Regions from separate parts of the Paenibacillus sp. FSL H8-0315 genome, predicted to be linked through region 2. Evidence: predicted binding sites of a transcription regulator. Region 2 holds the regulator's gene; each other region holds the start of a gene.
What was found. Region 2 encodes Rex, which represses fermentation and respiration genes when NADH is low (regulators of the CRP and FNR family bind a similar motif). Its sites were predicted from a motif close to TTGTGAAATATTTCACAA; they were not measured.
Positions count from the first base shown of each region.

Region 1 (5,580 bases), 1.8 Mb from region 2:
TATGATCATTCCAACACTATTATAGAAAAAGCTAAACAAGCAAATAAAATCACCGTCGTCGGCGCTGGATATATCGGCGTAGAACTGGTAGAAGCTTTTCAAATGAATGGCAAGCAAGTTACACTAATTGATGGTGAAGATCGCATTCTGAGTAAATATCTGGACCAGGAATTTACTGCACCGATCGAACAATCTTTTCAGGATCATGGGATTAAATTGGCACTGAATGAGAAGGTTAGCTCTTTTGCAGGCAAAGACGGTAAGGTAACAAAGGTTATTACAAGCAAAGGTGAGCATGAGACAGATCTGGTCATTCTCTGCATTGGTTTCCGTCCTAATACTGAACTCTTAAAAGGTCAAGTCGATATGCTGCCTAATGGTGCCATTGTAGTCAATAACTATATGCAGACTAGCTGCCCGGATGTATATGCCGCTGGCGACAGCTGTGCGATTCATTACAACCCTACAGGCAAACACGCCTATATCCCACTGGCAACCAATGCCGTACGGATGGGAACCTTAGTTGCGCGCAACTTGGTAACAGAGACCATTCCTTATATGGGTACACAAGGAACTTCGGGCATTAAGATTTATGAAGACAATATCGCTGCAACAGGGCTTACTGAAGAAGGAGCTAAGGCTGAAGGAATGGACGTAGAAACCGCCATGATTATTGATAACTACCGTCCAGAATTTATGCCCACCTTTGAGCAGGTTCAGTTAAAAGTAGTGTTTGATCGTGCCACACGCCGTATTCTCGGGGCTCAAATTATGTCCAAGATGGATCTGACGCAATCGATCAACACAGTGTCTGTATGTATTCAAAATCATATGACAATCGACCAACTTGCCTTTATCGATTTCTTCTTCCAACCGCATTACAACAAACCTTGGAACTTCCTGAATACAGTAGGTCTTCAAGCGCTGCCGACAACAGTACCAAGCAAAGAGGCTGTAACGGTTTAAAAAGGGACGTTGTTCCTGAGTGATTTATCGAAGAATAAGACAGCCTTGTAAAGCTAGAGAAGCAGTGATCCTCCTGTTACGGGAGGATCACTGCTTTTTTTTGTTAGGTGCAGAATGATTAGCTGCATGGGTAGGTGCAATCCAATGGCTTCGGTGATGGTAGCAAGCTAAATGTGCTCGAAAGTTACGACTAGGGTCAACTGTGTCCGATCGTGCTGAGTCATCGCCTTCTGCAGAAGCTTCCGGACTCAGGAGCTCTGTATAAGGTCAACTGAGTCCGATCGTGCTGAGTCACCGCCCTCCGCAGAATTTTTCGGACTCAGAAGCCGCTATTTAGCAAATAATCGCCTTTTGAGTGTGATTTCGGACTCCAATGCAGCTATTACATAGAATGAGGTACAACTAGTGTGTTTTTCGTGCTAATAGCGACTATGGGGTCCGATAGCAAGCCAAATATGCTCAAAAGCTACGTATAAGGTCAACTGAGTCCGATCGTGGTAAGTCACCGCCCTCCGCAGAAGATTTCGGACTCAGAAGCCGCTAATTAGCAAATAATCGCCGTTTGAGCGTGGTTTCGGACTCCAATGCAGCTATTACATAGAATGAGTTACAACTAGTGTGTTTTTGGTGCTAATAGCGACTATGGGGTCCGATAGCGAGCCAAATGTGCTCAAAAGCTACGAATAGGGTCAACTGAGTCCGATCGTGCCGAGTCATCGCCCTCTGCAGAAGCTTTCGGACTCAGAAGCCGCAATTTAGCAAATAATTGCCGTTTGAGCGTGATTTCGGACTCCAGTGCAGCTATTACATAGAATGGGGTACAAACAGTGTGTTTTTCGTGCCAATAGCGACTATGGGGTCCGATAGCGAATCAAATGTGCTCAAAAACTACGTATAAGGTCAACTGAGTCCGATCGTGCGGAGTCACCGCCCACCTCAGAATTTTCCAGACTCAGAAGCCGCTATTTAGCAAATAATTGCCGTTTGAGCGTGATTTCGGACTCCAGTGCAGCTATTACATAGAATGGGGTACAAACAGTGTGTTTTTCGTGCCAATAGCGACTATGGGGTCCGATAGCGAATCAAATGTGCTCAAAAGCTACGTATAAGGTCAACTGAGTCCGATCGTGCGGAGTCACCGCCCACCTCAGAATTTTCCAGACTCAGAAGCCGCTATATAGCAAATAATCGCCGTTTGAGTGTGATTTCGGACTCCAGTGCAGCTATTACATAGAACGAGTTACAACTAGTGTGTTTTTCGTGCCAATAGCGACTATAGGGTCCGATAGCGAGCCAAATATGCTCGAAAGTTACGATTAGGGTTAACTGAGTCCGATAGTGCTGAGTCATCGCCCTCCGTAGAAGCTTTCGGACTCAGAGGCCGCTAATTAGCAATAAATCGCCGTTTGAGCGTGGTTTCGGACTCCAGTGCAGCTATTACATAGAAGGAGGTAAAACTAGTGTGTTTTTGGTGCCAATAGTGACTATGGGGTCCGATAGCGAGTCAAATGTGCTCGAAAGTTACGAATAAGGTTATCTGAGTCCGATGTCCGGGTGTGGGCCAAATATGCTCAAAAGCTACGATTAGAGTCATCCGAGTCCGATAGAATGCCGATAGTGAAGTATGACGATAGTGAGGTATGACTACAGTGAGGTATAGCTACAGTGAGATCTTGCTGCATATAAGGACAACTGTGTCCGATAGCTGCTGCGTACGCTCAAATGTAATCCAACAAAACAAGATATGCTGGCTTAGTAGGCCAGTCGCAAACTTCTATTTGTGCACAGGCTGCAGTAAATTTGACATGTCAGTGAAAACTTTCACTTAGTTTTCTCAAAGTGATAATTATCACGTTAATGTGTTTTACGACACGCTACAATGGTCATAAAGGAACAAATTTGAAGTAAATAGATGAAGGGGATAGGAACCATGGCTTATAGCAAACCGCAGCAAATTGCCGAAGTAACTGTAGAGAACGGCATAAAAAAAGCTCATAATCCGCTAAGTACCGTACTTATTCTGGGCTTTTTGGGAGGAGCGTTTATTGCGCTCGGGTTTTTATTAGATATTCGCGTCATTGCTGGCGCACCACAGGAATGGGGTTCCATTGCTAACTTTATCGGAGCCGCAGTCTTCCCCGTTGGGCTGATCATGGTACTCCTTGCAGGTGGAGAACTACTGACAGGGAATATGATGGCCGTGCCGCTTGCTTTTATGGCTAAGAAGATTTCTTTCTGGGAAGTTGTGAAGAATCTTTTGCTCATTACGATTAGTAATCTGGCAGGGGCATTATTTGTAGCTTATTTCTTCGGTCATGTGGTGGGTTTAACTTCAGAGGGTGTGTATTTAGAAAAATTGGTGGATATGGCTGGTCATAAAATCGATGCAGAATTCTTTCCGGCATTTGTTTCGGGTATCGGCTGTAACTGGCTCGTTGCGCTGGCCGTATGGCTCTCCTATGGAGCAGATAACTTCAGCGGCAAAATCCTTGGTATTTGGTTCCCAACGATGGCCTTTGTTGCGATCGGATTCCAGCACGTTGTAGCTAACATGTTCCTAATTCCAGCAGCTATTTTTGAAGGTTATTATTCATGGGGGCAATACTTCACTAACTTTGTTCCCGTCTGGCTCGGAAATCTAACGGGTGGGGCAATATTTGTCGCAGCTGCCTATTGGATGGCATACTTGCGTAAAGCACCTACGGCTATTCAATCCGTAGATAGCATGTCCGGCAGCAGTGTCAAAAAACACGCTTAAGCTCGTCTTATAGAGCACTCCATAGAACATTCAAGGTCTGCCTTATTGGTGGCGTTAATGTTTTAGGGGTGCTTTTTGTTATGTAGACACAAAAAAATCCGCCGTGATATATCCGCGCTCGGGGGAACGAAATCGGATCACGGCGAATTTTGAAGGGGGAGTGTTTCTAGGCTCTATTACCCCGTCTTTCTAAAAGCGAATCAGTTTCTTCTTGTTTGTTTGCTTTACGGACGACAGCCACGGCTTTAAAATAAGAATAGATATTAGAACTAGGGAGGACTGCGGACGTGAACCCCAAGGGAGACGGGATATTTCATGCGATATGTGCGTTTTATCCTTTAGATTTCATGCGTACTTTATCACGATAAAACGTCAATGTGTATGCTTGCTCATAGCCCTGTTTTGGGATGATACTGGATGAATTAATGACACATATATAACAGGGGATGTACACTACTTATGAAGTTTTTACAGGCATATCCAAAAGAAGTGAAAATATTTCTCATTGCCAGCCTAATTAACGCAACAGGTAGTGCGCTGATGTGGCCGCTCGTTACGATGTATGTATTTGATGAGCTTGGACGCAGCATGTCAGATGCTGGACTGGTGATTCTTATTCAATCGGTTGGTGGGATCGTGGGTCAACTACTCGGGGGCTCACTCTATCATAAGGTAGGCGTGAACCGGCTGATTGTCGGAGCGCTCGCCATGAATGCTTTGGCACTGTTCACCTTGCCGGCAGCTAGTAACAACTGGACGTTATTTATGGTAGCAATGGGACTGGTAGGATTATTTAATTCCTTATCATTACCTGCCATTCAGGCATTTATCGGCTTTCGTTTCACGAAGCAGCGTGGTGAGCTGTTTAATGTTATTTATGTCGCCAATAATATTGGTGTAGCACTGGGGACGGCATTAAGTGGTTTTTTGGCCGATATTTCCTATATGCTAAGCTTTGTAATGAATGGTGTAACTTCGGCGGTATTTGCGGGTTTCTTTTTTATATATCTGAAGAAAATCGGTGGAGAACCTGCGCATGAGGTAATGGGGCATCAGAAGAATGAACCAGAGAAACAATCCACGTGGAAGCTAATGGGGCATACTCGTATTTATCTTTATATGGGGATCGGTTCTTTGTTCCTGCTTCTCGGTAACTCTATCTGGAATACAGGGGTATCTCCGTTCATTATTTCAGAGGGCTGGCCTAAGAAAACTTATGGTTTTCTCTGGACACTGAACGGTATTTTGATTTTTGCAGCTCAGCCATTGGTAACAATGATTAAGCGCTGGTTCGCGTCTACCTCAACGGCGCAAATGACTGCAAGTGCCCTGTTTTATTTGGGTGGCTATGCGTTTCTTTTGTGGATGCCTAATTATCCTGGATTAGTGCTTGGAATGGTGCTTGCTACACTGGGAGAAATGCTGATTTCTCCAGCGATGCCATCCTTTATCTCGGATCATGCGGGGCGCAGCGCACCGTTTTATTTGGGACTAAGCGGAGGGATTGGTGCAGTCGGGAGAGTCATTGGCCCTTACTTCATGGGCAGACTGTATGATAGCGGTGGTTTGGCACCAACAGCCTGGCTGGCTTGTGCGATGGCGCTGCTGTCTGTAGGTTTTTTCGTCATCCATGCTTTATTCAATCGTAAAGACCATTCGTTAGAGCGGTCCGTAGGATAACTATACACAGTGGATTCCAACATCTGCTGTGAATTCTATAGAGGTGCAAGGCAAGGGGTGTACATCTTATGAAACAAATCAACAAGGCAAGGTTAACTATTAGACCCTCAGAGATTAAAGACGTGCGAGAACTGATTGATCTGGACCATCTGATTTGGACAGAGGACACTAGCCCG
Region 1 covers NZ_JBBOTA010000001.1:2,949,034-2,954,613, reverse strand. The annotation lists gene MHB56_RS12850 (FAD-dependent oxidoreductase) at 1-966, shown strand, start outside; gene MHB56_RS12845 (formate/nitrite transporter family protein) at 2,897-3,724, shown strand; gene MHB56_RS12840 (MFS transporter) at 4,184-5,404, shown strand; gene MHB56_RS12835 (GNAT family N-acetyltransferase) at 5,473-5,580, shown strand, end outside.
Region 1: the regulator Rex is predicted to act here: its motif matches at 2,776-2,793, upstream of MHB56_RS12845 (formate/nitrite transporter family protein).

Region 2 (5,580 bases):
AACAAGACAGGAACAAATCCAATTAGAATTTCTTTAAGGTATTTAGGCATTATTCCATACCCCCAATGTCGCAGGTTTACGCGGCAAAATAATAAATTTGCTTTCTTTTCCATTACTCAAGCTTACATAGACATTATTGTCGTCAATTTCTGTTGAGGCTATCACATTTTTATATTGCGGATATTGCGCTTTGAGTCCATCAAGTTCTGTGGGTATAAGTGTATATTTACGGCTCTCCATGGCTTCAGCTACAGAGAACATCGCTTTATCCCAGTATTCATCCAGCAGTTCACTGGAGTTCTGTTCTACATCAAGTTTCAGTGTACGTCCATCAATCATCGATTTTCCTTCTTTGGAGACGTACTGAACCAGTTCACGTAATTTCGTGCCTGGCTGGAGATCAAGTTTCAAAGTGACCTCATTGCGGTTAATACTGATATGAGAATTATTGACGCCCTCATATTGAGATACAATCTTCTGAAGTGGTTCCTGCATTGCAAACTGACGATACAAAAAGAAGCCACCAAACAATAGAGTAGCCGACAGTAGAGACGTTATCAGCACAGGTACAAGACGTAATTTCAAGAAACGTCCTCCTCTCAAAGATGACAAAATATAAAGCTCATTATAATAATCTATAGCTATTTGAGAGCTCATCAGAGAGACTGAAGTCTCTTATTGCTGTTCTAATTACAAGTAGTAGTATATCACAGGTGTATATACTAATTTCAAAATAAATGTGAATATATTTAAAATTTAATTTTTTAAAAATTTCCATCAATACCAAATATATTCCTCACTTTCGACAAAACCGACCTTGATTTTTAATCAATCGGCCTATTTTTGTATGTGAATTTAAGAGAATATTCGGTGATAACCACCCATTCAGTATATCACTTAGTATATCACTTTTGTACATCAAATAAATGTAAACAAGCGAACTTATAATAAGTTCGCTTGTTTACTATGCCACCCTTAATTTCCTTATGTTCGGCTTAACTTTTAGGTAAACTGTAACCTTCACCCATTCGGGACCCATCCGAAAACCGATAAAATTGATAATAATACCGACCGCTCTGTTTATAAAAAAGCTGCCAAGCATACTCTCCGTTATATACTCCCGGCAGCAAGCGTTCAATCGTTATGTCCGGAAGATCAGCTTTGATAATGCCGCGTATTTGGGCTTCCGAGGTTCCTTTACTTAGTTCCTCAGCAAACACTGCGTCGTCGCCTTCAGCAAATTTTCCATCTACCGTAAAGCGGACCCAGACCATAAGAGCAGTCCCGGCTTCATTTTTTCCTGTTAAAACCCAGTACACTGCATTTTCATCCCAAACCGATTTTTGTGCTTTAGTTACCTCTGTTAGACCCGCTCTGGTTTTGGCAACATCCTTAGCGATATCACGCTCGTTCCATTGATCTTTCATAATATAGGCATAGAACTGGATAAGTCCAAACCCCAGGAGCAGAATCAGAACTGACCCCAGGAGGATCCATTTTTTCCTTTTCTTCAAGGTACAGCTCCCTTTCTAGTAATATATCTTTTTTGATTATATAACACACCCGCGTGTTTATCCAAAATTTCATAATTTTCTAGCTTTCCCAGTCTTAAAAATGCACAAAAGGCCGCAACTTTTGCTAAAAGCAAAAAGTCGCAGCCTATTATTTATTCGTTATTCTCCAGACTTAACGCTTCAATAAACCTTCGAAGGCTTCTTGCGCTTTACGCCGGATAGCTTCCTCATCCAGGGTTAAGCATTGTCCATGCTTGATGACCTGTTTACCATTCACCCACACATGCTCAACATCCTTAGCGCTAGCAGAGTAAACTGCATGAGACAACAGATCTGTGTGTGGCAGCAAATGCGGCTGATCGATATCAATAGCAATGAAATCAGCTTTCATCCCTACAGCAAGTCTGCCTACATTATTTAAAAAGATGGACTGTGCGCCATATTCTGTAGCCATACGCAGAGCCTCTGGAGCTGGAACAGCCGTTGGATCACCGCTGACACCCTTATGAATGAGAGCTGCAAGCCGCATCTCTTCAAACATATCCAAGTTATTGTTGCTTGCCGCGCCATCCGTGCCAAGAGACACCTTCACACCAGCTTTTAGAAGATCAGTAACCCGAGCCACTCCGCTAGCCAGCTTCAAATTACTGCCCGGATTATGAGATACACCCACATTATGGCGAGCCAAGATCTCAATCTCTTCATCATTTAAATGAACACCATGTGCAACTATCGAGGGACGTGTGAACATTCCAAGCTTCTCTAAGTGAGCTACAGGACGCAACCCGTAATCCGCCACATTTTGTTCCACTTCACGTTTCGTTTCGGACATATGCGTATGCATCGGTAAATCCAGATCATGCGCTGCCTGCACGAACTTAACCAGGAAGTCCGGAGGGCAAGTATAAGGGGCATGTGGCGAGATCATAGTAGTAATTCTACCGTCAGCCTTTCCATGCCAGTTACGGGCAAAAGAAATCGCTTCCGCAAGCTTGTGATTCTGTACATCCTCTGGACATAACCCGATCACACCACGCATCAATACGGAACGGATACCTGATAACTCAGCTACCTCGGCTACTCGGTCCATATGATCATACATATCGAGGAAGGTCGTAGTTCCACCCTTCAGCATTTCCAATACAGATAAGGAGGTTCCCCAGTATACATCATCACCGGTGAACTTTTCCTCCATCGGCCACATCTTCTCCTGAAGCCACACTTGTAGCGCTAAATCATCTCCATATCCACGCAGCAAAGACATCGCCGCATGACCATGTGTGTTTACAAGTCCAGGCATGAACAGCAGACGGCTGCCATCAACCACTTGCACTCCAGCTTCCATCTGAGGCTCTTCTTTTCCTATGTAAGTGATTAAATCATCTTCAATAGTCATATATCCACTCAGAACCGGCTCATCCGTTCCCGGAGTCAGAAAATACCCGCCCTTAATTATCGTTTTATTGTTGTTCATGTTCGCTTTCTTCCTTTCCATCCCGCAAGTAATAAGCAAGACTTTGCAGATCAGTTGTAAAATCAGCTGCATGCACCCGGATATTCGGTGGTGTCTTCAGAATCACAGGGGCAAAGTTCAAAATCGCTTCAATCCCAGAAGAAATGAGAATATCTGCTACATTTTGAGCTTCTGAATCAGGTACGGTAATAATGGCAATGCGAATACCTTGCTCACGAATCGTGCTGCCTAGTTCATCCATCGGTTGCACAGTAAGGGAGTTGATCTTACGTCCAACCTTAGGAGCGTACGAATCAAATATAGCCGTGATTTTCATAGTATCTTTAAGATATGCATTGTAATTAGACAAGGCATGTCCGAGATTACCTGCTCCAACTAAAGCTACATTAAGCTGTTGATCCAGCTTTAGGATATGACGGATTTTCTCAATAAGATACGTTACATCGTAGCCGATACCTTTTCTGCCGAAGTCACCAAAATATGCTAAATCCTTACGAATCTGTGCGGGATTAAGATCAAGCTTTTGTCCAAGTTCCTGAGAGGAAACTGTTAATATTTCGCGATTCTGGAGATCATTCAAAAAACGCAAGTACACAGGTAGTCTGCGAACAACGGCTTCTGATATTTTATCCGATTTCATATTTTTCCTCCTAAAAATAATAATGTTCTTGTGTAAATCCATATTCAAACGTCTACCTCTCCTTACTAAGGGCGGTACTGTAACAGACCGCCCTTAAGGATAAGGAGGAGCTAAAGCTAAACTGAAGACGAGCGTTTTAAGAAGCGCCGCCATCCTCTAGCCATTCCGCTATGCGAGGGACCATTTGATCAGTAAGCATATGCTCCATTTTGGGACCAGGCAATGAATAAAGGAAATACTTTCCGTAATGAGATTCAATAACCCTTGTATCATAAACAATAACTATTCCGCGATCCTGCGCCGTGCGAACCAGTCTTCCGAATCCCTGCTTAAAACGAATAACCGCTTGAGGAACAGATAATTTCATGAACGGATTCTTCTTCTGGGCCTGCAATAACTCCGACTTCGCTTCCGCCAACGGGTGATTCGGCGGTTGAAACGGAAGTCTCACGATGGCCAGGCAAGTCAGTGCTTCACCTGGAATATCTACACCTTCCCAGAAGCTGCTCGTCCCCAGCAGAACGGATGCTGCACTGTCCTGAAAGCGGCGGATCAGCTTACTCCGGCTGCCACCTTCCACGCCTTGACCAAGCACCGTAATCTCTTGTGAGGCCAAAGCCTCTTTAAGCGGATCATATACCTGACGCAGCATTTTATAAGAAGTAAACAGAACCAGCATCCGCCCACGTGTTGTTTTAGCAGCTTCCGATAATGACTGTACGAGTGTATCGACAAATCGAGCATCGCCCACACTGCCCTTCACACTAGGAAAATCACGCGGTATAACTAACAGTGCCTGCTCACGATACTTAAAGGGAGATGGAAGGAGTGAGGTCATTAGACGTCCCTCTTCCGCAGCTTCGTTAAGTCCGAGATTATCAATCATAAATTGAAAAGATTTATCTACAGACAGCGTCGCCGAGGTAAGCACGATGCTTTTTTTCTTATCGAAGAACAACTCTTTAAGCTGGCTGCTAACATCCACAGGGACGGCATACAGCTGTAGTGATTTGCTGCGGTAATTTCCATTTGCCTCCAGCCAATATACTACATTATCGTCATTCAGCCCCATAAAGAATCTTACTTGCTCACGGATGGAAGCCAAATCCTTAAATAAACCGCTAATATCAGTAACAAGACTGTCTGCTGAGGATTGGCTTTCCTGGTCACGCATCTCGTTAAGCATTTTATCACCCTTACGGATGATGTCGCTTAACGTCAGATTCATAGTGTTCTCTAGCGCAACTAATTCATCCCAATCCTTCGGCTTACGGGCGGGAAGCAACCGCATAACCAGTTGTCCCGCTTCCCCCGCCCCTGCATCACTGCGTTCCGGCAAAAGGCTGAACAGCTTGTCGCTGAGTGCATCCCAGGTTTCTTTGACGGTAAGCAGATCCGGGTAAATCCGATCGATGACTCCGCTCCATTCTGAAGCCTCTTCACTGCCTGACGACTGTAATATCTGGCGCAGAGCAGGAAGCTGTCCGTTTCGGCTATCTTTATACAGTCGCGATAACGTGTGTGCCACAGTGAAATGCTTCATATGCATGCCAAGATGTTTACCAGCCACATCTTCTAAATGATGTGCTTCATCAATGACAAGATGCTCGTAAGCCGGAAGCAGCTGGTGCCCAGCCTTAACATCTGCGAATAGCTTAGAGTGGTTTGTAATGACCACGTCAGCAATCCCAGCTTCATGCTTAGCCCTATGATAATAACATTTGCGGAACCACGGACAGGAACGGCCCAGACAGGAGTCGGTATCGCTTGCCACCGTCTCCCAGAAATCACCACCCCGGCCGCTTAAATTCAGCTCTTCATCATCCCCTGATTCACTTTGAGTGAGCCATACGATCATCTGAGCGGCAGTAAGCGCATCTTCCCTTGGGCTTATAAAGTCCTTTTTATTAATTTTATGCTCAAACTTACGCAGACACAAATAATGTCCTCTT
Region 2 covers NZ_JBBOTA010000001.1:1,112,774-1,118,353, forward strand. The annotation lists gene MHB56_RS04780 (AAA family ATPase) at 1-50, opposite strand, end outside; gene MHB56_RS04785 (hypothetical protein) at 43-585, opposite strand; gene MHB56_RS04790 (cell wall elongation regulator TseB-like domain-containing protein) at 996-1,514, opposite strand; gene MHB56_RS04795 (amidohydrolase) at 1,687-2,988, opposite strand; gene MHB56_RS04800 (redox-sensing transcriptional repressor Rex) at 2,975-3,628, opposite strand; gene dinG (ATP-dependent DNA helicase DinG) at 3,765-5,580, opposite strand, start outside.

Region 3 (5,580 bases), 280 kb from region 2:
ATGCGTTATGCATTTTTTCACGGGCAACTCTGTCGCCTTCAAGAGCCGATTTTTCAAGGTATTGGAATACCAATTGGATTGCTTTAATTGCCAGACCATCCGTGTAGTCACTCGCCATAACAGATACATAAGCTTCGATGGCATGTGTCAATACGTCCATACCTGTATCAGCTACAGCAGTTTTTGGCAAGCTATATACGAACTCTGGATCAATGATAGCTACGTCTGGAGTTAGCTCGTAGTCAGCCAAAGGATATTTAGTGTGTTGTTCAGTTGTTTTATCGGTAATAACTGCGAAAGATGTTACTTCCGAACCCGTACCCGAAGTAGTTGGAATCGCTACAAACTTAGCTTTGTTTCCAAGTTTAGGGAATTTGTAAACCCGTTTACGGATATCCATGAATTTTTGTTTCAGACCGTTAAAGTCAGCGTCTGGATGTTCATAGAATAACCACATTCCTTTTGCAGCATCCATTGGGGAACCACCGCCAAGTGCGATGATGCAGTCCGGTTGGAATCTGTTCATCATTGCTGTACCTTTTTCAACTGTAGTTGTCGATGGATCTGGTTCAACTTCCGAGAACACTTCGATCGCTACAGGAGTTTGGCGTTGACGCAGGTAATGTTCAACTCTCTCAACATATCCAAGCTTAACCATCATTGGGTCAGTGATAATTGCGACACGTGTGATATCAGGCATTTTGGTCAGGTACTGAGTAGCGCCTTTTTCGAAATAGATCTTGTCAGGTACTTTAAACCATTGCATATTCACGGTACGACGATTCACCCTTTTCACGTTGATCAAATTGATTGCTGTAACGTTTTGCGACACGGAGTTACGACCATAAGATCCGCAGCCCAGCGTCAACGAAGGGATGTTAGTGTTATAGATATCGCCGATCGCACCATGAGTGGAAGGCGAGTTAACGAGAATACGTCCTGTTTGCAGACGGTTAGAGAACTTCATGATTACTTCTTCGTTGTTGGAGTGGATAGCCGAACTATGGCCCATACCACCAAATTCAACAACTTGTGCTGCGCGTTCAATACCTTGATCTGCGTTTTTAACTTTGTAGCAAGCAAGCACAGGACTCAATTTTTCAGCGGACAATGGATATTTAGTGCCTACACCTTCAAGTTCTGCTACCAGAATCTTAGTGCCGGCAGGAACTTGAATGCCGCACATTTCAGCAATTTTCACTGCGGATTGTCCAACGATTGCTGGATTAACCGCACATTTATCAACGTTCATAGCGCCGCTAGTAAGTTTGGCAGCTTCTTCTTTGTTAACAAAGTAGCAGCCATTAGCGATCATTTTCTTTTTCACTTGATCGAAGATTGGTTCTTCGATAATAACAGCTTGCTCGGAAGCACAGATCATACCATTATCAAATGTTTTGGAAAGAATGATGTCCGTTACGGCTTGATCGATATCCGCGCTCTTTTCGATGAATGCAGGTACGTTACCAGGACCTACGCCAAGAGCTGGTTTACCACAGCTATAAGCTGCTTTTACCATTGCAGAACCGCCTGTTGCGAGAATAAGTGCAACGTCAGGGTTGTTCATCAAAGCGTTTGTTTTGTCCATCGTTGGCATTTCAATCCATTGGATACAATTCTCAGGTGCGCCAGCTTTTACAGCCGCATCATGAAGAATTCTAGCAGCTGCTGCACTACACTCTTGCGCAGATGGGTGGAAACCGAATATAATAGGGTTCCGTGTCTTAATCGCAATCAACGCTTTAAACATCGTGGTGGATGTAGGGTTGGTTACCGGTGTGATACCCATTACAATTCCGACGGGCTCAGCAATTTTTTGGAAGCTTTCATAAGCATTGTCTTCAATAACGCCTACTGTTTTATCGTATTTAATTCCGTGCCAGATATATTCTGTCGAGAAGATGTTTTTAGTAATTTTGTCTTCGTAAACCCCGCGGCCAGTTTCTTCTACAGCCAATTTAGCGAGGTACATATGTTTGTCGAGTCCAGCCAACGCCATTGCATGAACGATTGTGTCAACTTGCTCTTGATCCAGCGCCATGAATGCCTCATGTGCTTTTTTCGCTTTATCCACCAAAGTCTGAATATACTCTTCAGCGGTAGTTTGTTTAACTTGGGCGGCGACTTCGTTCTTAACTGCCATCTCCCTCGTCCTCCTGTCAATTTTTAGGTTGTTTTTCTCTACACATTTATCTTATCACATCATTTCCACCTTGTATAGTGAAATCTTTCACAAAGTATAAAGTTTTTTTGATTTGTTTTCAAAGCGCTTTCATTCGATCATATTATAGGTTTTTTACCATTATTTGTGCTTTATTATTCCTTAAATCTAAAGTTTATGTTTAAAAAGACAAGAACCGATACCCATTTTCTACCTTTTCGCTCGCAAAAATATTTTAAAAATACAAATCTAATTTTGTTGACACTCTATTTTTCTCATGACCCTCTAAAAAATAGTCGGAAGCCATCCGTTGGGTTGATTTATAAAAATATCAATAATATAAACATAAAAAAACCGACTCCTAAAGGAGCCGGTTCTGTCCTTCCTTGCCTATTCTACTTTAATTGTATCGAAGAATTTCTCTTGCACTGTTTTGGCAGCAGCTTCAAGCTGTGTCTTAGAATCTGTTCCTTTTTTGGAGAACAGCTCTTGAATTACATTGGACATGGTTGCGTAGTAGTCCTGTGTATTGTATTGCGCTTCCGGTTTACCGTCCAGCAAGCCTAAAATATCAGGGCTGTATTGATATACATTTGTATATTTATCATACACAGCTTTTGTTTTCTTGCCGAAGTCAGAATCTGCAGAATAGTAATCTAAGAGCGGCGGAATAAAGTATTTGCCATCCGTTGTACGTTGTTGCAGAACTGCATCCAGTGCTTCTAGACCTTTATCGGAGAAGTAATCAAATGTAATATAACGGAATGCCATTTCTTGCTCGTCTGGTGTTGCATTTGGATTGATTACAAGGTAGTCACCACCAAGTACCCCAGTGTGTTTTCCGCCTTTTTCCATCGCAGGCATTGGATACGTAAGTACATCTTCTGGTTTCAGACCGCCTTGATTCAACGCTTGCTCAATAACACCGTCAGAACCAGCCATTACCATTGCTGTACGACTTTGTTGGAATGCGCCTACAGCATCGCCCCAGCCCAGTGCCCAGTCCTGAGGAATCGCGTTTGCTTCCCATCTAAGTTTCTTGTAGAAATCCAGCGCTTTAATCCCAGCCTCAGAATTAAAAGTAGCTACAACCTTACCGCCTTCAATCTTCTGAATTTCACCGCCAGCCTCGAACAGGAAGTTGGTCCAGTTCCAGCCTGCTTCATTCCCTTTACCCATTGGAGCAATACCGGAAATCCCTTTTTTGGTATCAGCTACGCCTTTCGCGGTATTCAGCATATCATCCCAAGTCCAATCCATAGATGGAACAGCAACGCCTTTTTCATCCAGCATTTTTTTGTTGATCATTGTGGTTGTTACATAACCCTTTTGAGTTACGCCGAATACTTTTCCGTCAATGATAAATTGGTTTTGGAGAACCGGGTTAATTTGATCCTTAAATTCGTATTTATTCCACAGATCCGTAATGTCAGCTACCCAGCCTTTTTCAACTAGGAATTTTGCTTCTGTAGCGTAAGTGTTAAAGAAGGTTGGAGCTTCATTCGCTGCCATTTTGATGCCGATTTCACTTACATTGTACTGCCAATCGTCTTTGACGATTTCAACATTCGGATACTCCTCTTGGAAACGTTTGATCTTGTCATCTTCCTGTGCTCTAACTTCGGTTAGGTCAGGGGTTGGATAGTGAATTTTGATGGTCACTTTTCTTTGTGTGATATCATCAGTTGGCGCTGCTGTAGCACTGCCAGCATTATCTGTTGCAGCATTCGTTGGCGCAGTAGTCGCTTCCCCTTCCTTGTTTCCTGTTGTGTTTCCGTTATTGTTGTTACCGCCGCATGCGGTTAACAATGATCCGGCCACAAGGAGGCTTAGTAGCACGCTAGAGTACTTACGCATTGAAACTCCCCTTTTCAATTCATAGTTATCTTACATATCGATCATAAAAGAGAAATCGTTTACAAACGAGGTGCATTTATATTCCTTTCATGTGCATGTTTACGATCCGTGACTAAATCGGTCGATCTGCGCTTATCCCTTAACTGCTGATAATGCGACGCCACGCATAATGAACTTTTGGAAGATCAGGAAGACAAGGATCGGCGGCAACGATACGATAAATAGGATAGCGAATTTAATATTCGTATTAAGTGCCTTTACATTAATAACGTATTTATAGATTGCTGTCGCGAGCGTATATTTCTCTTCACTGTGCATAACCAGAGATGGCCAGAACCAGTCATTCCATGCAGTAGAAAAGATAAAGATCGCCAGCGTAGCAAATATCGGAACCGACAATGGCACTGCAATGGAGAAAAAGCTTCTCGGCTCAGAGGAACCGTCGATCCGCGCGGCTTCAAAAATTTCAGGATGTATCCCATCAAAAAAGTTCTTTAGGAGTAGAAAATAGAATGTATTCGCACCAGCCGGCAGCCAAAAGGCAGCGTACTGATTCAGTAATCCGAGCTCTTTTAGATTGACAAAGTTGGGAATCATGTAGCTGGTCGCCGGAATAAACAATGTCATCAGGAAAAAGAAATAAATTGCCTTTCTGTAAGGAACATTCATACGAGAAATGCTGAAAGCAGACATTCCCAATACGACTAGTGTCACGACCATATTCCCCACAAAAATATAAATAGTGTTCTTAAGGTACATCAGCAGATCAATGTAGTTCATCGCTTCTTTAAGGTTGCTGAAGTGCCATTCCTGCGGGAAAAAATGCGGTGGGAATGAGTTCACCTCTTGATTCGATTTCAGTCCGTTAAATAACGTCATACAGATCGGATACAGCATGCTAAACACCATAATCAAAATAACCACGCACATCAAGCCATAAACGATCTTATTGCTTGTTTTTTTCAAATCATGTTCTGAGAGAATCCCTCTATCTGCGCTCTTCATCTTAGTTGTCCTCCTTGTTAAGCTTGAACTGTAAAATGCCCAAACCACCTAGGACTATGAACATTAGCATGCCAAGCGCAGTCGCTGTTCCATAATCGAGTCGCGTAAAAGCATATTTTACGATCAGCAGCGCATAGGTAAGCGTAGTATTATTCGGTCCACCATCAAGCAGCGCCATTTGTGACTGATACCCTTGTGAAGTCCCGATAATCTGTAATATAAACATCAAAATGATCAAATTACGTAGCGAAGGCAATGTGATGTACTTTATACGTGCCCACACACCCGCCCCATCAATCTCAGCTGCTTCATACCAATCCCGCGGAATGCTGAGTACAGCAGCCAAGTATATTAACATCCCTGATCCAAACTGCTGCCACGTCTCCATAAAAACAAGGGAAATCATGGACCACCTTGTATCTGTCAGGAAGGCAACCTGGTCCACACCAAGCGAGCTTAATACTGCATTGATTGGGCCCACAGGATCATAAAGCCATCTCCAGAGTCCATATAGCACCACACCAGGCATTACAAAAGGTAGGTAAGCCGCTACCCGT
Region 3 covers NZ_JBBOTA010000001.1:1,388,265-1,393,844, forward strand. The annotation lists gene adhE (bifunctional acetaldehyde-CoA/alcohol dehydrogenase) at 1-2,143, opposite strand, end outside; gene MHB56_RS06070 (ABC transporter substrate-binding protein) at 2,552-4,018, opposite strand; gene MHB56_RS06075 (carbohydrate ABC transporter permease) at 4,151-5,023, opposite strand; gene MHB56_RS06080 (carbohydrate ABC transporter permease) at 5,025-5,580, opposite strand, start outside.
Region 3: the regulator Rex is predicted to act here: its motif matches at 2,219-2,236, upstream of adhE (bifunctional acetaldehyde-CoA/alcohol dehydrogenase).

Region 4 (5,580 bases), 1.0 Mb from region 2:
TCAAGTCCAACTGTGGGTTCATCAAACAAAATGATAGCAGGACGCTTCAAAAAAGCGCGTGCTAAGGCAAGCCGTTGCTTTTCCCCACCAGACAGTCCCCGGCCTCCTTCACCAACAAAGGTATCAAATCCATGCTCTAATTGGGCTGTAAGCGCAGCGAGTCCTGCTTCTTCCCCCGACCGCTCAATTTCTGCTCTGGAGATGCTCCTACGAGCACCAATCGCAATATTTTCAGAAAATGTGCCTGCAAAAATATACGGATGCTGTGTAATGTAGCTAACATGTTCGAACCATTCGGTTTCATCGTATTGCGAGAGTGGACTTCCATTCACCAGAAGCGTTCCCGATTCTGGTTTCAGCAGACCGGCAATGAGATGTAGCAAAGTCGTTTTGCCGGAACCGCTTTTGCCAACAATGGCAATGTGTTCTCCTGGACTAAGCTGGATCCGCCCCGTCTTAAGCTCGAAAGAATCTGGAGCATACTGAAACCGGAGTTGGTCAATTACGATGGACGGCGGTATTAAAAGGTCTCCAGAATGGGTGAGTTCCAATTTGCTTATTCTGTCGGTCCTATCACCGACCTTATCCATGCTGTCGATCTCGTCGATTCCATCGGTTGTTAATGCTCCTTCAATGCCATTAGCGTCCCTGCTCCCCCCTGCCGTTTCCTCAAGCATCTGTTCTACCTTACGAACCGCACCCATACTTGTCCGGCCGCTGTGAAAGGCCGTTCCCGTATTCTTTAACAGGTTGTAAAACTCGGGAACGAGCAGCAAAACGAGAAAGGCGGTGTGGAACGTCATAGCTTTGAAAACGAGCAACTGGATGGCCAGTTCAAGAGCGACAATGCCAATGCTTAGCATCACGATCGATTCCAGCATGAAGGTATTCGTAAACGCAATCTTCAAAATGCCCATTGTGGCATCACGATAACCCAAGCTACTACGCTCAATCTCCTGTTGCTGACGGTGAGCCCGTCCAAATATTTTCAATGTCACCAGTCCTTGAAGAGAGTCTAGAAACGTCCCTGAAAACTCAGCCAGTTGCGCGTATTTTTCTTCGGACTTGTTCTTCGTTTTCAGCCCTACCAAAATCATGAACAGCGGGATGAACGGAGCAGTAAACAATAGAATGAAACCTGTGTTGGCATGTTGGATAAATGTAACGACCAAAATCAGAACCGGGATGATAGCAGCTTCCATCATACGCGGCATGTATTGACTGAAATAACTATCGGCCTCATCCACAGCATCCAGAGCAATACTGACCTTTCCTCCCGTCTGTCCACGAAGGGTTGAAGGCATGGAGGCATGAGTCAAGTTTTGCAGCACGGCAGCGCGCATATTTGTCTTAGCAGTGGCAGCCATATGTAAGCCAACTATACCGTTTCCATAAGACAACAGTGTGCGTACAGCCATAACAGTTAGAAGTATGCCGAGCAACAGGATAACCGATGAAAATGAAGCTTTCTCGACAAAAATCCGTTGGACTGCTTCAGCAAGCAGTCCAGCCTGACTCACAATAGCTATACCGAGCGCGAGCGAAATGATTGCGAGGAGAGCCCTGTTTTTCCTTTGTGAAGACATTTGTTGAGAAATCAGACTGGATTTCCTCTTCACAGATCACACCTCCTTTATCTATAGGCTTGTAGGGAAACCTCAAACATGCCGTAATGGATTAAACAGCTTTATTTTTTCCCTTTTACATAATCCGCATCAAACAGGAAGAGTTTGAAGACCAGAATAAGGGATGGGATCAACAGGCATAGACCGCCGATAAACACAATTACTAACGCTAAACCCATTGCCGGTGAAGTTGCACTGCTCTGAATCGTGATATACGGATCAAGAATATAAGGGTATTGCCCAATCCCATAAGCGAAAAAGGCACAGAAAAACTGCAACATGACGCATATAAAAGCTAATCCGTAACGGCGTCCGTTATATAACAGCCACATCGCGATCATAAAGAAAGCAACGGAAAGTGCCAGCAACCACCATAAATCCATCATATTTTGAAAATGGCGCTCATTGTGTTGACCCAAATAGATAAATGCTGTCAGTGCGAGGATTATCGTCGGTGTGCTCCAAAACAGGGCGTAGTTGCGCATCAGCTTCAACGCGGAATGATCCTCCGCCCGAGAAGCGTAAAATGTCAGAAATGAGCCGCTAATGAACAAAACGGACACGATTGCCAGTCCAACGATACTCCACGATAACGGATTGGTAAACAGCGCCCAGTAATCCAGAGAAACCGTCTCCCCCTGCTTCACGATAAAGCCGCCTTCAGACAAAGTTAGCGCCACTGACAACGATGCTGGAATAAGCAAACCTGTAGCTCCGTACAAAAAAAGATATACTATGTTTTTCTTGGAACCGTAATTTTCAAAAGCATAGAATGAACCGCGAATCGCAAGAAGAATCACTGCAATGCTTCCCGGAACAAGTAACGCGGAGCCATAATAATAGGCTGTGTCCGGAAAAAATCCGACGATGCCAATATAGAAAAAGATAAAAAATACATTTGTAATCTCCCATACGGGTGATAAATATCGGGAAATCAGACGATTAATGAGATGATCCTGCTTCGTTAAACGTGCATAAAAGGCGAAGAAGCCCGCTCCGAAATCAATGGAAGCTATAATTAAATAGCCGTACAAAAACAGCCAGAGCACCGAGATGCCAATCAATTCGTAACTCATCATTCAGTGCCCCCCTTTTCCGCAGATTGATTAGGATGATCCTTCATCCATTTCTCCATCTCAGCTTCTGCCGGATTATTGTTGAACAAGCGTCTTAGCACGATTACACACATACTGCCGAGTACGATGTACAAGAGCAATAAGGCGAAGAATATAATTCTTACATTCGGTGAAGACGTGGCCGCCTCCTCAACACGCATATATCCACGGATAATCCACGGCTGTCGGCCAACCTCTGCATAAAACCATCCCAGCTCAACAGCCAGAAAAGCGAGAGGGGCGCTCAGTGCGATGATGCGAAGCATCCATTTGTTAAGCTCATTACGCTTTTTCCAGAACACAAACAGAAAATATAGAAACGAAATCGCGAGCAGAGTAAATCCAATTCCGACCATTAAATCAAACAGATAATGAACGAGAAGCGGTGGCCATTCTTCCTTGGGGAATTCCTCGAGCCCCGTCACCTCTGCATTAAAGTCTCCAAAGGCCAGGAAGCTGAGCAGCTTCGGCAGATGAAGAGCCCCTAGAACTTCATGCTCTGCATTCAGCCATCCCAATAGCACCAAATCCACACTGCTGCTCGTCTCAAAATGCCACTCTGCCGCTGCAAGCTTCTCTGGCTGATGCTCGGCCAAAAACTTGGCGGACACATCACCGGCTAACGTGTTCAGCAAACCGAATAGTAAAACGACTGCCATCATTAGATTTAAAGATTTTTTGTGGTATGCGGACACACCTTTTCTCAGCATCGCGAAGGCTGCAATCCCGGCTAACAAGGCAGCTCCAGTCAAATAGGCCGAGCTTAATACATGGAACACTTTGGAGAACGTCGCCGTATTCAGCATCGCTTGCACCGGGTTAATCGCTGTGAATTGGCCTGCTTCCATGACAAAGCCCTCAGGCTGGTTCATGAATCCGTTCACCGTCGTAATAAAAACGGCAGACATGCCTGCCCCGGCGACAATCGGAATCGTCAGCAGCCAATGGATATACGGATTTTTGAAGCGATCCCACGTATACAAATAAATGCCCAAGAAGATAGCTTCAAAAAAGAATGCGAACACCTCCATGAATAACGGAAGTGCAATGACATTCCCAGCCAGTTTCATAAAATTCGGCCATACCAGGGCCAGCTGTAGTGAAATCGCTGTACCGGTCACGACACCAACCGCCACAGAAATGACAAATCCTCGAGACCACCGCTTTGCCATAAGTGTATAATGGGGGTCCTTCTTCCGAATCCCGATAAACTCTGCTATAGCGATCATTAGCGGTATACCGACGCCAATCGTCGCAAAAATAACGTGGAACCCGAGAGTCAAGCCTGTCACCAGCCTGCTCCATAGCACCGTATCAATTGCCATTCTTTAATGCTCCCTTCAAAACACTGTTCATTTTTCTATGATTAGGCCTGCTAACTGTTGGCTGCATTCAATATCAGGTTTAGCAAGGTTCAGCGACATCGTTGCCTGTTCGTTTTAGTATGACGTTCATCGTTCTTTGCTATGTAAAAAGAGAAAAAATTCACAAAGCAAGAGTTGGCGAGCCCGATTTACCTGATACTGAACAGTCAAAATTATAATGTGACCTAATGATTAAAATCATCTTATCTTAAATTGCAAGTAATTCAATCACAGATATCTCTTAATCCCTAAACGTTCAAGAAAGGGTCAAATCTTTCTGACAACTCAGTGAATAACACAAAAAGTACCCGAAGGAGCTATTGATTGATTAGTGCATATGTGATGTCACAAGTTCCCTCCTACTTCGATGCTAGCAAAAAAACGATATTTTCTCATTTTGAGCCGTAATATATCCCCTTTTTTGCAACAAAAAACACTGACTCAAATCATCAGTGTTTTTTGAATTAAAGCTAATTTCATCTTTGTCATGACAAATCTTGAACTGCTACTATCATTTAGTACGACCGTAGAAAAAAGAATACCCATCTGATTTCCCAAGCTTAGTCGTCTCCGTTCCGTCCACTAGCTTGACCGCTTTCAGCAACGATACAATTTGCGTATGCATTAGCTTTGCATCAAATTTGTCCATCTCTCTGTTGTCACTATCCACGAGCAGATAGTCGGGCATTGGAATGAAACCAATCACTGGTATCCCTGCTTCAAATAAGGGCTGACTCTCTCCAAACTCAAACTTGTTATGTCCACGCAATAATACAGTACGTGTGCTATCTGTCTTTTCAATAGCCTTCAGCCAAATGCCTGCCATCATTTCATTGCCTGCATAGGTATATTCTGTACTTATTTGTCCAGTTGGACCATAATGACCCGTATCATCGTCCTTCCACTCCATGCTGCCTAAATGCTCAACCGTAATTCCAGCTACAGCTTTTAAATGGCCATTCTTGCCATCCCACAGCTCTCGATGCCCCTCCATCCAGGTGGAAGTTGCCTGAGAGGAACCTTTGAACTCCGGTAATCTAAAATGCCCTGTCACAAAAGCAAATATCATCGTACGTTCCGGCTGCTCCTGCTGTAAGTAACGAATCATAGACAGCATGCCCACAGCGCCATTCTCCTCCACCACATTTATCCCATCCGTATGAGTATTTACGATAATTGCTTCGTCTTTATTCTTACCGTCAATTTTCACATAAAAGGATTCTGTTGGGGCATCTTTTTGTATTTCCGCTTCTAAAATAACCGTACCTTCTTTATGCTCCTGAGCTGCGCTGATCACCTTTTTCCCTTCCGTTTCATTAACCCAAATCGCAGGGATTCCAGCATAATCGGTGGTAAAAGGCACATATTGCTCTTCAACCTTATCGTCAGATACCCCTTTCCAGACTAAAACAACAGCTTTTACGCCCATTTCCTTCGCTTGCTCCAATTTAGCTTCTTTTAATGCTGTAGTGAGGA
Region 4 covers NZ_JBBOTA010000001.1:74,563-80,142, reverse strand. The annotation lists gene cydD (thiol reductant ABC exporter subunit CydD) at 1-1,619, opposite strand, end outside; gene MHB56_RS00195 (cytochrome d ubiquinol oxidase subunit II) at 1,688-2,704, opposite strand; gene MHB56_RS00190 (cytochrome ubiquinol oxidase subunit I) at 2,701-4,065, opposite strand; gene MHB56_RS00185 (hypothetical protein) at 4,616-5,580, opposite strand, start outside.
Region 4: the regulator Rex is predicted to act here: its motif matches at 4,214-4,231, upstream of MHB56_RS00190 (cytochrome ubiquinol oxidase subunit I).